DNA from 2 places in the Trinickia sp. genome. Region 2 is predicted to be linked to the other one. Evidence: predicted binding sites of a transcription regulator. Region 2 holds the regulator's gene; the other holds the start of a gene.
The links. The regulator NrdR, encoded in region 2, represses ribonucleotide reductase genes. The targets are predictions, from matches to a motif close to CACNANATNTNGTG.
Positions count from the first base shown of each region.

Region 1: a site for NrdR is predicted at 6,746-6,759, ahead of ACO1XS_RS11585 (ribonucleoside triphosphate reductase). Genes of this name have one in related genera too.

Region 1 covers NZ_JBMRBK010000041.1:87,397-96,208, forward strand. Annotated here, with positions in the region: gene hemN (oxygen-independent coproporphyrinogen III oxidase) at 51-1,496, shown strand; gene ACO1XS_RS11560 (Crp/Fnr family transcriptional regulator) at 1,514-2,215, shown strand; gene ACO1XS_RS11565 (NAD(P)H-dependent flavin oxidoreductase) at 2,379-3,614, shown strand; gene ACO1XS_RS11570 (putative zinc-binding protein) at 3,611-4,036, shown strand; gene ACO1XS_RS11575 (anaerobic ribonucleoside-triphosphate reductase activating protein) at 4,010-4,744, opposite strand; gene nrdD (anaerobic ribonucleoside-triphosphate reductase) at 4,746-4,928, opposite strand; gene ACO1XS_RS11585 (ribonucleoside triphosphate reductase) at 4,931-6,730, opposite strand; partial or broken gene ACO1XS_RS11590 (DUF2249 domain-containing protein) at 6,978-7,220, opposite strand; gene ACO1XS_RS11595 (hypothetical protein) at 7,217-8,344, opposite strand; gene ACO1XS_RS11600 (metal-sulfur cluster assembly factor) at 8,350-8,688, opposite strand; gene ACO1XS_RS11605 (nitric-oxide reductase large subunit) at 8,785-8,812, opposite strand, start outside.
Region 2 covers NZ_JBMRBK010000020.1:73,601-82,412, reverse strand. Annotated here, with positions in the region: gene tolB (Tol-Pal system beta propeller repeat protein TolB) at 1-205, opposite strand, end outside; gene tolA (cell envelope integrity protein TolA) at 315-1,313, opposite strand; gene tolR (protein TolR) at 1,310-1,759, opposite strand; gene tolQ (protein TolQ) at 1,770-2,447, opposite strand; gene ybgC (tol-pal system-associated acyl-CoA thioesterase) at 2,606-3,076, opposite strand; gene ACO1XS_RS03785 (SDR family NAD(P)-dependent oxidoreductase) at 3,202-3,948, opposite strand; ZMP/ZTP riboswitch at 4,251-4,350, shown strand; gene glyA (serine hydroxymethyltransferase) at 4,522-5,769, shown strand; gene nrdR (transcriptional regulator NrdR) at 5,776-6,255, shown strand; gene ACO1XS_RS03770 (GspH/FimT family pseudopilin) at 6,417-7,004, shown strand; gene ACO1XS_RS03765 (type IV pilus modification PilV family protein) at 7,001-7,450, shown strand; gene ACO1XS_RS03760 (PilW family protein) at 7,480-8,283, shown strand; gene ACO1XS_RS03755 (pilus assembly PilX family protein) at 8,280-8,812, shown strand, end outside.

The DNA of each region.
Region 1 (8,812 bases), on a different contig from region 2:
GTCGAAGGTCGGCATTGCCGCCGGGCCATGCACTTCGACGGGAAAGGGATATGTCAGCTCATTCGGCGCAAAGCCACGCAGCATCAGCGAGCGTTGCCGAGCCGGACTTCGGCCGCTTCGCCGGCCTCGAAATATCGGAAGCGTTGATCCGTCGTTTCGACAACGCCGGTCCGCGATATACCTCTTATCCGACGGCCGACCGCTTCGTGCCGGGGTTCGACGAGGCGACGTATCGCCGCCATCTGGCCGAGCGCGCCGACACGGCCGCCGCCGCGCCGCTATCGATCTATGCCCATCTGCCGTTTTGCGAGTCGCTGTGCTATTTCTGCGCCTGCAACAAGGTCATTACACGCGAACACGGTCGCGCAGCGGAGTACCTCGACTACCTGCTACGCGAGATCGCGATGGTTGCGCCGCAGCTCGGCGGTAATCGATCTACTGCGCAACTGCATCTGGGCGGCGGCACGCCGACGTTTTTCAGCATGACGGAGCTGGGGCGCCTCGTCGATGCGTTGCATCGCCACTTCGCCTTCGAGCCCGACGCCGAAATGGGCATCGAAATCGATCCGCGCACCGTCACGGCAGACACGCTTTCGTCGCTCGCATCCCTGGGTTTCAATCGCACGAGCTTCGGCGTGCAGGATTTCGATCCCGCCGTGCAGCATGCCGTCAATCGCATCCAGCCGCTCGACATGGTCGAACGCGCGTTGGCGGCGAGCCGCGATGCGGGGTTCGAATCGATCAATGTCGATCTCATCTACGGGCTGCCGCGGCAATCCGTCGCAAGCTTCGATCGCACGCTCGACGAGGTCATCCGTCTCGCGCCCGACCGGATCGCGCTTTATAACTACGCACACCTGCCGAACCGTTTCAAGGCGCAGCGGCTGATCGACGCGAGCGAGCTCCTGCTTGCCGAAGACAGGCTACATATCTTCATGCACGCGACTCGTCGGCTGCTCGATGCGGGCTACGTCTATGTCGGCCTCGATCACTTCGCGAAGCCCGGCGACGAACTGAGCCGCGCGTTGCGCGACGGGACGTTGCACCGCAATTTCCAGGGCTATACGACGAAGGCCGAATGCGACCTCGTCGGCTTCGGCGTCTCGGCAATCGGCAAGATCGGTCGCGCCTATAGCCAATCGACGCGCTCGGTGAAGTCGTATTACGGGCATTTGGACGCGCAGCGTTTGCCCGTCGAGCGCGGGCTGACGCTGAGTCCCGACGACCTGCTGCGTCGCGACGTCATCATGACGCTGATGTGCAGCATGCCGCTCTCGTTTCGCGCGATAGAGGCGCGCCACGGGATCGAATTCGCGCGCTACTTCGCAGATGAGATCGCCGCGCTCGCCCCGCTCGGCGAGGCCCAGCTCATCGATGTGGGCGACGACGCGATTCGCGTGCTGCCGAAAGGGCGCTTGTTCGTGCGCGCCATTGCGATGACCTTCGACAAATACCTTGGGCGGCCCGGCGCGGCCTCGTATTCGAAACTGATCTAGGTCGATGGAGCATGCGAATGCAAAGAGCAAAGATTCGCGTCCAGGATTTCCTGGCGAGAATGCCGCTCTTCAACGAGCTGTCGCGCAACGAGCTCGATCGGATTGCGCTCGGCACGACACAGCAGCAGCTCGCGCGCAAGGAGATGGCGTTTCATTGCGGCGATGTGTGCTCGGGCTTGCATGCCGTGGTCTACGGGCAGATCAAGCTCAGCGTGGTCTCGCCGCTCGGCGAAGAGAAAGTCGTGCGGCTCGTCGGCCCCGGCGATAGCTTCGGCGAGGCCCTGATGTTTCTTGGCAAGCCGTACTTCGTGTCGGCACAGGCGATCAGCGATTCGCTGCTGCTGCATGTCGCGAAAGCCCCAATCATCGACGAATTGCGCGGTAATCCCGATTTCGCCTGCAAGATGCTCGCGGGCTTGAGCGCACGTCTGCACGCGTTGATGCGCGACGTGGAGGCGTACTCGCTTCGATCGGGCACGCATCGTCTCATCAGCTACCTGCTTGCGCTAAAAGGCGAGGCCGAACCCGGCGAGCAACGAGCGGGGCTGCGCGTGCGACTCGAAGCGGGCAAGAAGATGGTGGCGTCCAGACTCAACCTGACGCCCGAACATTTTTCGCGCATTCTCCACGAACTGGGAGTGCGGGGGCTCCTCACGGTCCACGGACGCGAGATCGTCATTCCGGATGTCGCGAAGCTGCAGGCGGCATGCGCTTACTAAGTCCTGACTTGCGCATCGCGTGCCGATAGCCGGCACACAGGCAAGTGTTCAAGGAGCGATCAATTGCCGCACCGCAGGCCGACGGGTCCTTGACCCAGATTAAGGTCCGCCCTGCGCACGCACCTCACACTTGCCGTTACTGCGATTTTCGTGAGGTCGTCCTGTGTCAGTGCCGAAGGCTGTGTTCGAACCCCTGCGCATCAAGGGCAAGACGTTGTTGCCCATCGTCCAGGGGGGAATGGGAGTGGGGGTGTCCGCGCATCGCCTCGCGGGTACCGTTGCCTCGCTGGGCGCAATGGGAACCATCTCCAGCGTCGATCTGCGCCGTCATCACCTCGATCTGATGGCCGAGACTGCGCGCTCGCGCGACCGTGCACTGATCGATGCCGTGAATCTGCAAGCCCTCGATCGAGAAGTGCGCTCAGCGCTGCGCCTCGCGCGCGGCGAGGGAGCCGTGGCCGTCAATGTCATGCGTGCGGTGTCGGCGTATGCGCAATATGTGCGGCGCGCGTGCGAAAGCGGAGCCCATGCCGTCGTCGTCGGCGCGGGATTGCCGCTCGATTTGCCCGAGCTTACGGTGGATTTTCCGGATGTCGCGCTGATACCGATCTTGTCGGATGCGCGCGGCATCGGGCTCTTGCTGAAGAAATGGATGCGCAAGCAGCGCTTGCCCGATGCCATCGTGATCGAAAACCCGCGGTATGCGGCAGGGCATCTTGGCGCGCCCTCACTCGACAGCGTCACAAACCCGCATTTCGCGTATCGCGAAGTCATCGAAGGCACGCTCGCGCTGTTCAAGGACCTCGGGCTCGAGCGCGAGAAGATTCCGCTCATTGCCGCGGGCGGCATCCATACGCACGAGCAGATGCGCGAGATCGTGTCGCTCGGCGCGACAGCCGTTCAGCTCGGTACGCCGTTCGCGGTGAGCAAGGAGGGCGATGCGCATCCGAACTTCAAGAAAGTGCTCGCCGAAGCCCCGCTCGATGAGATCGTGACGTTCATGAGCGTCGCCGGGTTGCCCGCGCGTGCCGTGCTGACGCCGTGGCTTGCCGAGTACCTGGAAAAGGAAGCGAAGCTGCAGCGCGTCGCCAAGCCGCGCAAGTGTACGGTCGGCTTCGATTGCCTGCAGCAATGCGGCCTGCGCGATGGCATCGCGAAACACGGGCAATTTTGCATCGATAAGCGGCTCGCCTATGCGCTCGCCGGCGACGTCAAGCGCGGGCTTTTCTTTCGCGGCTCCGAGCCGCTGCCGTTCGGCAGTCGGATTCGTCCCGCGCGCGAGCTCATCGAGTACATGTTGACGGGGCGCAGCCCTGCCGACGATCCCGCGGACCCCGCGGATAACGTTGCTCTTCCTGTCACGAGGCGGCTTGACGCTGGATTGCCGATTCCACTATGACGAATGATCGTTTCCCACCGAGCGGCGAACGCCGCGTGCTACCGCTCGTTTATTCGTGCTCGGGCTGTTCGAGCGCGGCGCAAATGGCGAACTACGTAGCCGTACAACTGGATCGGCGCGGTGCGGCCGAGATGTCGTGTATCGCCGGTGTCGGAGGCGATGTGCCGGCGCTACTGAAGCTCGCGCACTCGGGCAGGCCCATCATCGCCATAGACGGATGTCCGCTTGCGTGCGTAAAGCACTCTCTCGGGCGGCATGAGCTTGCGGCGGACGAATATGTGCAATTGGCCGAGCACGGCGTGCGCAAGCGGTTTCACGCCGACTTCGATATGCAGCAGGCCGACGAAGTGGTGAACGAAGTCGAAGGGCTCGCCCGCGAATTGCGGGAGCGCGCATCAGCCTCGTCTGACGTCGAAGGATAGAAACCGTCCGCGCATTTCGTCGAGTACGCTTTCGCTCGGATAGCCCGCCAGCGAGACGGCGTTCAGCTGCGCGTCGCGCGAACCCTGCTTTCGAAAAAGTTGCAGGGCGTACTTTTTCACGCCCAGATTCGCAAGCGTGCGCGCCAGAACGAGCAGGTCCGTCTCCGACAGCAACGCCGGGTGCGCCGTCGTGCGGCATTCGTAATCGACATCGCTGGCCAGTAATGCTTCGAGGCTGCGTCTGGCGGACGTTCCGCTATCGCGCACGCGCGTCACGCGTTCGTAGTCGGTGAATGGCGCCTTGATGTCGAGCCCCACCCAATCGAGCAAAGGCAGCAGCTGCGCGAATCGGCGCGGATGCGTGCCCGCGCTGTGCAGCCCGACTTTGAAGCCGAGCGCACGGACATCGCCGATCGCAGGGCCAAGCGCCGGGTCCGCGGTGGGCTCGCCTCCGCTGAATACGACAGCATCGATCAGACCGGTCCTGCGCGCCAGCAAGCGCATGACGTCGGTCCAGGGTACCGCGCCTGCCCGAGTGCGCGGTTGCAAATGCGTGTTGTGACAATAGCCGCAGCGCCATGGGCATCCTTGCACGAAGACGACGGCCGCGAGCGCACCCGGAAAATCCGTGGCAGTAAACGGCGCCACGCCGCCGACCTTGATGGGCCGCAGCGACGCGGCCGCGCAAACGACCGGCGTGCTCGGGATGTTACGTTGCAAGAGAAACCTCCTCGGTGAAATAGGTGCGCTCGTAGAATTCGCCTTTCTTGCCCGTATTGAACGAAGAAACGGGCCGGTGGTACCCCATGACGCGCGTCCAGATCTCGCACGGTTGGCGTTCTTCGTCGCGAAGCTCGACGGGGCCGGCGTGTGTCGCGTGATTGTGATTCATGTTCAAGGCTCCATTGGTTCAGGGGTTGCGGGTCGATTGCATTTGCGATGAAGCAGCGCCTCGTCGCATTTGGGACAGAACTCGTGGCGGCCCGGCAAATAGCCGTGCTTGGGGCAAATCGAGAACGTTGGCGTGACGGTGATGTACGGGAGCGAGAAGCGGCTCAGCGTACGCTTGACGAGTTCGCGGCAGGCGTCGGCCGACGACAGCGGCTCCGTCATATAAAGATGCAGGACCGTGCCGCCCGTGTATTTGCGCTGCAAGTCGTCCTGATGCTCGAGCGCCTCGAACGGATCTTCGGTAAAGCCGACCGGCAACTGCGACGAGTTCGTGTAGTACGGCATGTCGGCGGTGCCTGCTTGCAGGATGCCGGGATAGCGTTTGCGGTCTTCCCTGGCGAAGCGGTATGTCGTACCCTCGGCCGGCGTGGCCTCGAGGTTGTACATATGCCCGGTCTCTTCCTGGAACGCGAGCATCTTCGCGCGGACCCGATCGAGCAGGCGGACAGCGAAGGTATGTCCCCAGTCGGTCGTCAGATCGTGCGCGTCGGCCGAGAAGTTGCGGATCATCTCGTTGATGCCGTTGACCCCGAGCGTGGAGAAGTGATTGCGCAGCGTGCCGAGGTAACGCTTCGTGTACGGAAAGAGGCCGTTATCCATCAGTTGCTGAATCACGCGTCGTTTGATTTCCAAACTCTCCTTGCCGAGTTCGAGCAACGCGTCGACGCGAGCCATGAGCGCACCTTCGTTGCAGGCATAAAGATGGCCGAGCCGCGCGCAGTTCAATGTCACGACGCCGATCGATCCGGTCTGCTCGGCCGAGCCGAACAGGCCGTTGCCGCGCTTGAGCAACTCGCGCAGATCGAGCTGCAGCCGGCAACACATCGACCGGATCATGTTCGGTTTCAATTCCGAGTTGATGAAGTTCTGAAAATACGGCAGGCCGTAGCGCGCGGTCATCTCGAACAATCGCGTGGCGTTCGGACTGTCCCAATCGAAGTCGGCCGTGATGTTGTAAGTCGGAATCGGAAACGTGAAGACGCGTCCTTTCGCGTCGCCCGCTTGCATCACTTCGATGTAGGCACGATTGATCATGTCCATCTCGGCCTGCAGATCGCCGTAGCGGAAGTCCATTTCCTTCCCGCCGACGACCGGCACTTGCTCGCGTAGATCTTCGGGGCACACCCAATCGAACGTGAGATTCGTGAACGGCGTTTGCGTGCCCCAGCGCGACGGCACGTTCAGGTTGTAGATGAGTTCCTGAACGTATTGGCGCACTTCCTCGTAGCTCAACCGATCCTTGCGCACGAACGGCGCCATGTAGGTGTCGAACGAGCTGAACGCTTGGGCGCCGGCCCATTCGTTTTGCTGCGTGCCCAGAAAGTTGACGATTTGCCCGACTGCGCTCGACATGTGTTTGGGCGGTGCCGCTTCCACCTTGCCGGGCACCCCGTTGAGCCCCTCGGTGAGCAGCGTGCGCAGCGACCAACCCGCGCAATAGCCCGAAAGCATGTCGAGGTCATGGATGTGCAAGTCGGCGTCGCGATGGGCCTGGCCGACGGCGGGCGGATAGACGTGGCTCAGCCAGTAGTTCGCGACGAGCTTGCCCGAGATGTTGAGGATCAGGCCGCCGAGCGAATAGCCTTGATTTGCGTTGGCATTGACGCGCCAATCGCGGCGTTCGAGATACTCCTCGATGGCGGAGGCCACGTCGACTTGCGGTTTGGCATGCCGTTGCGCCTGCGCGGCGTGTGCGTGGCGGCCGGCTTGAAGAAGGTGAGCGGGTATCGGTCCGTGGTCCATGTGAGCCTCGATGAGCACAATATATTGTGATGTTGCTCATCGTATGCACTACATATAGCGTGGTCAACGCCGCTCGCCTACATTCTTGCGTCTACTTGACCTGCGTTAAGTTATGAGCCGGCCGCGAGCATGGCGCGCGGCCGATTGCCCTTCGCCATTAGCCGCTGCAACCGCACGCGCCGGTTCCACCGCCTGCGCATCCGGCAGCCGACGCTTGCGCGGGCGCCGCGCTTTCGTTCGGCGCGAGCCTGATGCCGAAGTCGATCACGACACGCTCCGGTGTGCGCTCCACGTATTCGATGTGGACCTGATCGCCGTACCGCTGTTGCATTTGATTCAGCAGCGGCAGAGGATCATGGTCGTTGATGAAGCGCATGGTCTCCCCATGGTCGAGCGTTTCGAGCGCCCCGAAAATGGCGGCGTGGCGCAAGCGCTTCGCAATGCCGCGCACATCGAAGGCATAGGTCGTATTGGGATTGGCATTGGTCATTGCGGACTCCTGAGTGGAAGTGACATCGACGAGAACATGACGACGATGAACAGTGCCAGCGCCGCGGCGTTGCCGATTGCGCCGGCGCGGTGTAGCACAAATGCCTGCGCGAGCGCGCCGCCGATGCGCAGGGCGAGCGCCGCATGCAACGCAGCGAGCGGCAGATAGAAGAGAGGGCGATAACGCACGCGCAGCCGTGTGAGCGCCGGCAGGACGATCGGTGCGTGCCCGAGCGCCATCGACATGACGAAGCCGAGCGTGAGCGCATGCAGCGCCGCGTCGTGCCACGGATGCCCGGCGTCCCATGAACCGAACAAGCCGAGCACCCCGCTCAATGCGAGCCAGCCATAGCCCGACAACAGACAGACGGCAATAAAACGCGTGAGTCCGCGCTGACGCACGGTAACGCGCGCGACGTCATGGCGGGTCAGCCATAGTGCCAGTGCGACCAGCGCTGCGGAGAATGCGCGCAACGCGGGCTCCGGCGCATACGGCGAGGCACCGGCTGAGAGGAAGATGACGACGGCGATGGCGACGAACGTCACCCGCGCGCGCGGTGGGGTTCGCCGCATGCGCGTGAGCTCGAGTCTTTCGGCCGCGATCGTCAAGACGAGAAACGCCAGCCAATTCGGCACGGCCTGCAGCGGTGCCTGAGTCGCGAGCCACATAACGTTGCCTGCCCACCAACTCGACACGCCGAGCGCGAGCACGAAAAGATGCAATGCCGGCTGCCGGCGAAGCAACCCGGCCATGCTCGCAAGCGCGGCCGTCGCCGCGATGACCAGAAGAGCCTGGGCCCAGGCGGGCGGCGCGCCGGCCAGCAGCACGAGGCCCGCGGCGGCTGCGCACGCGGGGGCACAGAGGTGCTGGCCTGCCCGGAGCGCGACCGCGCGCTCGAGACTGACGACTGCGCCGAAGAAGACGGGCAGGACGAGCACACCGTGCCAAGCAGCGCTCGACAGCGCGTGGGGAGGCAGGGCGATGCCGAAGCGAGCGAGACCGGCTGCAATGCCGCATACGAACGCGACAGCGATGGAGCCTGCGAACGCGAGCCGCACGCCCGTTTGCGCGGCGCGCCTCCACGATGCGCGGGCGCCGGTTTCGGCTGTACGGGCAGGCGACATATGCTTCAATCGTCGCTCCAACCTAGCGTATCGCGAGCGGCGTCGCTCATCATCTCGGGCTGCCACGGCGGCTCCCAGACGAGATCGATGTCGACGATCGTGCCCACCTGCAACGCGGCATCGATGACCGCGTGCACGTCGTCGAGAATCGACTGCCCCATCGGGCAGGCGGGCGAAGTCATGGTGATCGCGATGCGCCAGCCTTCGGTACGCTGCTCGATGTCGTAAACGAGCCCGAGATCGACGATGTTCACGCCGATCTCCGGATCGATCACGTGCTGCAGCGCCTCGCGAATCTGCTCGCGCGCCGACGGGGCGCTGGTAGGGATCGGTAAGGGCTCCATAGTCGTTCTCCGCGGGGCTTTATTGAGCGTGGGACGGTTGGGCGGCCGGACGCGAGCATCCGGCCGTCAGGGCGTGGGGCGCGTGCCCGCGTCGTCTCAGACGCGATGGGCCGCGCGTTCGACG
Region 2 (8,812 bases):
CGCTGCGTTTCAGATCCTCGCGCACGATCGCGCTGATCTGCTGCGGTGCGCTGGTTTCATTCGCGAAATTCGCCGTTGCGATCGGAAGTTGCGCCGAACCGGTGCCCGTCACGACGACGGTCAGCTCCGCGTTCGCGGCACCACATGCAGCGATCAGGCACGACGCCACCCATGTCTTCAAGCCTAGCTTCGTCATCAAACTCATGCGAGAAATCCCAAAAAACAAGTTGTCACAACTGCAAAGAGACCGTCGAGTGCATCTTTCGTTCCCGCTTCCGGTCCATCGCACCGACTTTGCCACCCCGCGGCGTTCGTTATTGCGGTGGCCTTACCTTGATGGAAAAGCTCGCCGGCGCCTGCCCATTGGTATCGAGCGGCATTGGATCGGACTCCCGTACCGCACGCAGTGCGGCGTCGTCGAATGCCGGGTTGCCGCTGCTGTGCTGGATCGTTGCCGACAGCAGGGTGCCCGTCGGCGCGCAACGCACGGCGATCAGGGTTTCGAGCGAGTTGTCCGGCGGCCAATGAACGTTCGGCGCCACGCGCCTGCGCACTTTGTCCGCGTATCCGGGCGAGGCGGCTGTGCCGCCCGAGCCCGTTCCGGTGCCGCCCTTGGCGAGCCCGTTGCCGCTCGAGCTTTCACCGGCGAGGCCTTGCAACTGCGCGAGCCGCGCGCGGCGCTCCTGGTCGAGCTGCTGTTTTTGTTTCGCCTGCTGCTGCGCCAGGGCCTTGGCCTTCGCCGCTTTCTCGGCCTCCGCCTTCTTTTGCGCGTCGAGCTGCTGCTGCTTGAGTTCCTCTTCCTTCTGTTGCTTTTGTTGCTCCTGCTTTTGCTGCTCGGCCAATTGCTGCTGGCGAAGCTTCTCTGCCTGCTGCTTTTTGAGTTTGTCGGCCGCGGCCTTTTGCGCGGCCAGCTCGGCCTGCTGCTGGAGCTCGCGCTGCCGTTTCGCCTGTGCCTCTTGCTCGGCGAGTTGCCGCTGACGTTCCTGCTGCTCGAGCAACGCCGCTCGCGCGGCGGCTTCCTGCTGCTGGCGTTTTTTCTGCTGCAGCGCGATGTCGGCCTGCTCGTCCGGGACCGGCGGAGCAGGCGGCGCTACACGCACGGGCGGGGCCGGCGGGGGCGGCGTCTGCTGCTGCGGAATATCGGTCCACAACTCGGCTTCAGCCCCCGCAGGCGTGCTGTTTTGCCAATGAATGCCGTGATAGAGGAACAACCCGAGCAACACGTGCATCAAGAGCGCGAGCGTGAACGCGCGCGTCGTCCCGCGTTCGCGGGGCGGTTGCGGGGGGAAAGAATCCGACTTGCCGGGTTTCATTGCGATTTAACGAGCAGCCCAACGCGCTTGACGCCGCGCGCCTTCAAATCCGACATGACCTGCATCACGGCTTCGTACTTGACCGTCTTGTCAGCGGCAATGACCACCGGCTGATCGGGGTGCGAGGTTTCGCGCTCGGTCACGAAGCCGGTCAGCTCCGCACGGGTCATCTGTTCCTGTTGCGTCGCGCCCGCGTCGTCCTTGTAACGAACGCTCATCTTGCCGTCCGCGCCGATATTCACCACGACGGGCGGTGTTTGTTGTTGCGGTGCGGCACCGCCCACCGTGGGCAGATTGACGATCGACGGTGCGACGAGCGGCGCCGTGACCATGAAGATCACGAGCAGCACGAGCATCACGTCGATGTAAGGGACGACGTTGATGTCAGACATCGCGCGGCGGGAGCGGCTGCCGCGCATGGACGAACGATTGGTCGAGCCGGCCATCGCGTGCTCCTTAATGCGCCTGGCGCTGCAAGATATTCGAGAATTCTTCGATGAACGTTTCGAAGCGGATCGCGAGGCGATCGATGTCGTGCGCGTAACGGTTGTATGCCACCACGGCCGGGATAGCGGCGAAAAGGCCGATCGCCGTCGCCGTCAGCGCCTCGGCGATCCCCGGCGCGACGTTTGCGAGCGTTGCCTGTTGCACGTTCGCGAGACCGCGGAAGGCGTTCATGATCCCCCATACGGTACCGAACAAGCCGATATATGGGCTCACCGAGCCGACCGATGCCAAGAACGCGAGATTGGCTTCGAGTGCGTCCATTTCACGCTGAAACGCTGCGCGCATGGCACGCCTCGCGCCATCCAGGATTGCGCCGGGATCGTTCAGGCGCTTTTCCTTGCCTTTCAAGAATTCACGCATGCCCGATTCGAAAATTCTCTCGAGCGCGCCGATCGTATGGCGGTTGTTTGCCGCGCTCTGATAGAGCGCTTGCAGATCGCCGCCCGACCAGAAGTCGCGTTCGAACTGTTCAGTTTGCGCGCGGGCGCGCCGAATGGCAAACCACTTGCGGAAGATAAACGTCCAGGACATCAGGGACAGCAGCAGCAAGAGCCCCATGACGGCCTGCGCGAGGACGCTCGCGTTGAGGACAAGAGAAATAATCGACAGATCTTGTGCGTTGTTCATAGATATTTTGCTTTTGCATCCGAAGGGCGGCCGTCACGGGCGGTAAGCCGCCGAAGCGGTCCCAGTCGGCAACCTGAAAGCTCGGCGGCACGCGCAGCCGGGCTCCAATGGGTAACGATGCGGACAATACAAGGCCACTGACGAACTCTCAACGGTGTTCATGCATCGGCCGTTGACATTCCGGCGTGCACGACGCCGGGGCCTCGCCGCAGCGCTGCGAGCACGTCGGGTGGAATGGGCGCGGGTTTGAACGTGGCGCGCTCGACGCAGGCGACGCGAATCTCGCCGGTGGCAAGCAGGCGATCGTCGCACCACGCGTGTTGCACGAAATCGACACTCGCGCGACCAAGCCGCTCGATGTGGCTCTCGATCGTCAGCAGATCGTCCAGACGCGCGGGCGCTCGATAGTCGAGCGCCGTGCCGCGTACGACGAAGACGATCCCGATCTCCCGGTCGAGGCGGCCTTGTTCGATGCCGCACGCGCGGAGCCATTCGGTTCTCGCGCGCTCGAAGAACTTAAGGTAGTTCGCGTAAAAGACGATGCCGCCCGCATCCGTATCTTCGTAATACACGCGCAGCGGCCATAAAAAGCCGCGGCCCGTTGCTGGGCGACTGCTAGGCATATTCATGGGCGCATTTTACCGGAACCCGTACGACCATCTCGAAATTACATGTCGAGCGCGGGACGCAGGGCACCGGATACGGTCGTCCGGCCATGCCTACGCGCTCGGAGCGCGGGCGTTGCCGAGCGGTTTCAGCCACGATGGATCGACAAGCCCGCGAACGATTGCGCCACCGGCATCAGCTCGATCGTATTGACGTTCATGTGGGCGGGCAGCGTGGCGATCCAGTAGATCGAATCGGCGATGTCTTGCGGCGAAAGCGGCGTTACACCGCGGTAGAGGCCGGCTGCCTTGGTGTCGTCTCCCTTGAAACGCACGTTCGAAAACTCCGTGCCGCCGCAGAGCCCCGGCTCCACGCAGGTGACGCGTACGGCCGTACCCGAGAGGTCGGCGCGCAGATTCAGGCTGAACTGGTGCACGAAAGCCTTCGTTGCCCCGTAGACGTTGCCGCCCGAATACGGGTAGCTGCCCGCCGTCGAGCCGAGGTTGAATATATGGCCGCGATTGCGCTCGACCATTCCTGGCAGCAGAGCATGCGTGACGGCGGCGAGGCCGGTGCAGTTCGTCTCGATCATCCGGGACCAATCGTCGAGATCGGCCCGCTGTGCGGGTTCCAGTCCAAGGGCGAGCCCCGCATTGTTGACGAGCACGTCCACGGACGCGAACGCCTCGGGCAGCCGCCCCGGCAACGCTTGTACGGCGGCGCGGTCGCACACGTCGAGCTCGAGCGGCAAAAGTGCCGGTCCAAGCTCCTCGGCGAGCGCCTCCAGGCGATCGAGGCGGCGAGCGGTGGCGATCACGCGGTGGCCGCCATTGACGAAACTGCGAGCGATGGCGGCGCCGAAGCCGGCGGATGCGCCCGTGACTAAAACGATCATTGCTGCTCCTGGCTGGTCGAACCCGGCAGGCCTCATGGCCTTGCCGGCATAAGCAAGAACTACCGAAGGCGAAAAACGGAACGGGCCGATGATACCCGCCGTATCCCGGTCGCGGTATGAAGGCTTCCAATTCTTTCGAAATGCTTTCGGTGGAGTGGCGGGCGCGCGCCGAGGGCTCCGGGTACCTTTCGCGGGCGGGTTGGCGCGGTAAGCGGTACGCGCAAGCCCGCCGCGATGCGGCCGTGCTGGCACTGTGGCCGGCCAATTGCCTATTGGTTGCGCTGCCAGTACACTAACGCGCTCAACCCTTGCGTAACTGGCGATAGCACCCTCCGGGGTCAAGGTGGAGCGACCCACCGTGAAGCGCAAGGTGCCGTTTTGCCGTTCGCCTGGGCAGCCGAAAACCGCGCGCGTTCGCTTGCGCAGCGGCGGTTGCCCCGCGGGTGCAACGGAGCTTCGATCATTCGAATTTTCCGCCACGCCAGTGCCGGCCCCTCCGCCATCCAGTGCAAGCGTACGTTCGTATGCATTCCGCGCATTTCGGCCAACCTGTAAACCTTCAACGGAATCCGTATGTTTGACAGAGCCCAAAGCACCATTGCCGCCATCGATCCCGAGATCTGGCAAGCGATCGAACAGGAAAACCGCCGTCAGGAAGAACACATCGAACTGATCGCATCGGAAAACTACACGAGCCCGGCCGTGATGGCCGCCCAGGGCTCGCAGCTCACCAACAAATACGCCGAAGGCTATCCGGGCAAGCGCTATTACGGTGGCTGCGAATACGTCGACATCGTCGAGCGGCTGGCCATCGAGCGCGTGAAGGCGATCTTCGGCGCCGAGGCCGCGAACGTGCAGCCGAACTCCGGCTCGCAGGCGAATCAGGGTGTCTTTTTCGCGATGCTCAAGCCGGGCGATACGATCATGGGCATGAGCCTCGCCGAAGGCGGTCACCTGACGCATGGCTCGCCGGTCAACATGTCCGGCAAATGGTTCAATGTGGTCAGCTACGGCTTGAACGAGGCGGAAGACATCGACTACGACGCCGCGGCCAAGCTTGCCGAGGAGCACAAGCCGAAGCTGATCGTTGCGGGCGCATCGGCGTTCGCGCTGAAGATCGACTTCGAGCGCCTCGCGAAGATCGCGAAATCGGTCGGCGCGTATTTGATGGTGGATATGGCGCACTATGCGGGGCTCATCGCCGCCGGTGTGTATCCCAATCCGGTTCCCCATGCCGATTTCGTCACGACGACGACCCACAAGAGCCTGCGCGGCCCGCGCGGCGGCGTGATCCTGATGAAGGCCGAATACGAGAAGCAGATCAATTCGGCCATCTTCCCCGGCATTCAGGGCGGCCCGCTCATGCATGTGATCGCCGCGAAGGCTGTCGCATTCAAGGAGGCGCTCTCGCCTGAGTTCAAGGCCTACCAGCAGCGCGTGGTCGATAATGCGCGCGTGCTGGCCGAGACGCTCGTCAAGCGCGGCTTGCGCATCGTGTCGGGCCGTACGGAAAGCCACGTGATGCTGGTCGACCTGCGCGCGAAGAACATCACCGGCAAGGCGGCCGAAGCCGCGCTGGGCGCGGCGCATATCACCGTCAACAAGAACGCGATTCCGAACGATCCGGAAAAGCCGTTCGTCACGAGCGGGATCCGCCTCGGTTCGCCCGCCATGACGACGCGTGGCTTCGGTGCGCAAGAAGCGGAGCAAGTGGGGAATCTGATTGCCGACGTGCTCGAGAACCCGGAAGACGCGGGGACGATCGAGCGCGTGCGCGCGCAGGTTGCCGAACTCACCAAGCGCTTCCCGGTTTATCGCTGAGCCACCATGCGCTGCCCCTTTTGCCGGCACGAGGATACCCAGGTCGTCGATTCGCGCGTATCCGAGGACGGCGCCGCGATTCGGCGCCCCCGCCGGTGTCCGGCCTGCGACAAGCGTTTCACGACGTACGAGCGAGTCGAGCTCATGTTGCCGGCGGTGGTGAAAAAGAATGGCAGCCGCACCGAATTCGATCGCCGCAAGATCGTCGCGAGCATGCAACTGGCGCTTAGAAAGCGCCCCGTTGCGGCGGACGCGATCGACGCGGCGGTTGCCCGCATCGAGTATCAATTGCTGGGCAGCGGCGAACGCGAAGTGCGCAGCGAGCGCCTTGGCGAGCTCGTGATGAACGAGCTGCGTCAGCTCGATACCATCGCTTACGTTCGCTTTGCATCGGTCTACCGGCGCTTCGAGGATGTATCCGAATTCGAGGACGTCATCGAAGAGTTTCGTCGCGCCGCTCCCGCCAAACCGTCGCGCAAGCGTTGATCGGTCTCGTCGTTTCATCGTTTTCCTTCCCTTGCATATTGACGTGACGCGCCATTGTCGGCGCGTCGATACCTGCTCGCCACTCGGCCGAACGGACGATGGTGCTGTACGTGCACGTCCGCTAGATTGATCGAATCGAACAACGGACAACGGAGCTGGGAATGCGGTTCGGTGCAAGCGGGGCAGGCATTGAGCGCCGACGTGCGCGGCACGCGCGCGGATTCACATTCGTCGAAACGCTGATCGTCTGCGCCGTGATGCTGTTGCTCGCGACGCTGGCGATACCGTCGTTTGCCACCTGGCAGCAACGCCAGCGCGTCGAAGCGAGCATGCGCATATTGCTGGCGAGCATGTCGTACGCGCGCAGCGAAGCGGTTCGTATCGGTTTGCCGGTCGTGATTTGCCGCACTGATGGTTATGGACGATGCGTCCATAACGGCGGATATGACTTCGGCCGGGACCGTGTTCCCGTCGATTGGGCGACGGGTTGGGTCGTCGCGCTTGAAACCGGTTACGGACAGCGGGTATTGCGCACGCATGTTCCGGCGCCCGGCGTGCGGATCCGCGGCGCCGCGCATGCGATCCGGTTTCGCCCGCCAGCCGGGCAGGTGATCGGCGGGTTTCGCAGCTTCGAGATCGCGCCGACAGGCGCTCGTCATGGTGCGTCTGCGCAAGCCGCGAGGCGCTGCGTTTCGATCGCTGCCGGCGGCAGGGCGAGGGTGAGCGCCGAGTGCGGGCGGCACGCATGAATGCCTCGCCGCGAATCCCGGGCCGGCAAACTGGAGGCTCGCTGCTTGAAGTTGCGATCGCACTGGGCATCGCCGCGTTGTCTCTTGTTGGCACGATCTCGAGCCAGCTCGTGGCCGTGCGTACCGAAAAGAGTTCTGCGCAGCGCGAGGTGGCATCGCTGATTGCGGCTTCTGCCGCCGATGCGCTGCGCGAACGATCCGCGGCGGCGGGTGGGATGGAGTACTGGCGTGCCCAGGCCATGCAGGCATTGCCGCGTGGCGACATCGTCGTACGCGATGCAGGTGGCGGTGCCGCATTCGTCGCGGTGCGCTGGGCGAGTTCGCAAGCGGGTGGGCACGCGCTTGGGCGAGCGCGCCCGACACGTTTCGATGGATGTCCGCCCGAGTTCGCCGCCCCCGAGCTTTCTTGCAGCGTAGCGCCTCTGTTTCTGGGGGCGACGCCATGAGGCCGGGCGCTTCGCGCGGGGCGAAATCGATGAGGCGCGGCTCAGTGGGAGGGCGCAGCCGCGGGCATACGCTCATCGAGTTGATGGTTGCAACGGCATTGGGGCTCTTCGTCGTGGCGATGATCGCATCGCTCTACCATACGGTGCGTCAGTTTTATGCCGCGTCTGCCGATACGGCGCTGATGCGCGAGGCCGGTATGACATCCCTGTTGCTGATGAGCGAGCAGATCCAGATGGCGGGGTTTGTGCCGCCAGGGTTGCCGGCGCTGTCGGGAGATATCGCGCCGGGACTATTCGGCTGTACGTCGGGACATCCGGTCGAAACGGCGGGCGGGCTTCGTTGCGAGCGCGATGCGAGCGGCTCCGACGGCATCGTTATCCGCTATGTCGACGATGCCGTGGCGACGTGGCCCACCGAGGCGGGGCAAACGACGGATTGCCTGGGGCAGGGTATCGGGCGAGCCGGAGAGCCGGTCGTCGTCTCCAATCGCTTTTTCGTGGGGACATCGCGGGATGGCGGCACCCCCGAGCTTTATTGCGAAGGCAACGGCGGTCTTGCCCGGCAACCGGCTGTTGCGGGTGTCGAACGGCTGGCTTTCAGGTATTGGATACGCGGGGCCGCCCGAGCCGTTCGTGCCGACGCCGTCGCGCCAAACGATTGGCAGCATGTCACTGCCGTGGATATCTGTGTGCGTGTCCGCGGGAGGCGGACGGCCGCACGCGGTCAGCCTGTCGATTGCGACCCGATGGCGACGCGCTATTTCGACGGCCTCGCTCGGCAGGTATTCCGGCGCCGCGTTGCGATACGGAATCATGAGCAGGCGGGCCGATGAGCAATGCGTCGGCATACGGTCTGGTGCCACGGACCCATCGAGCCTGCCGTCTTGCCGGGCACGCATCCGGGGCGGCGTTGCCGGTTGCGCTCATGCTGACGTCGATGGTATCGGCGGCGGCCATCGCCTCGTTCGACGCGACCATCATGGGTGTGCGGCGCGCATCGAACTTCGAGGATGCGCTGCATAGCATGCAGGCGGCCAATGTCGCGCTCGAGCTTTGCCTCCGGGAGCACGAGGCCGGCCGCGCGCCGCTGCTGCTGCCGAGCCGCGCGGAGGCGATGCGTTGGCAAGAGCGCGATCCGTTCGCCGATGCCGCTGCATTTTCGCCGCTACCGAACTGGCCCGGTGGTCGCAGGCCGCCTCAGTGTCTGATCGAAGGGCTGCGCATTGCGGAGCGGCCGCACGCGCGGGGATATGTCGTCACGGCGAGAGGCTTTGGCGCAAGCGTGGATGCGCAAGCGTGGGCACAGGTCTTCGTGGTTCGCGAAGCGGGTAAGGAATCGCGCCACTGGCGCCGCATCGTGAG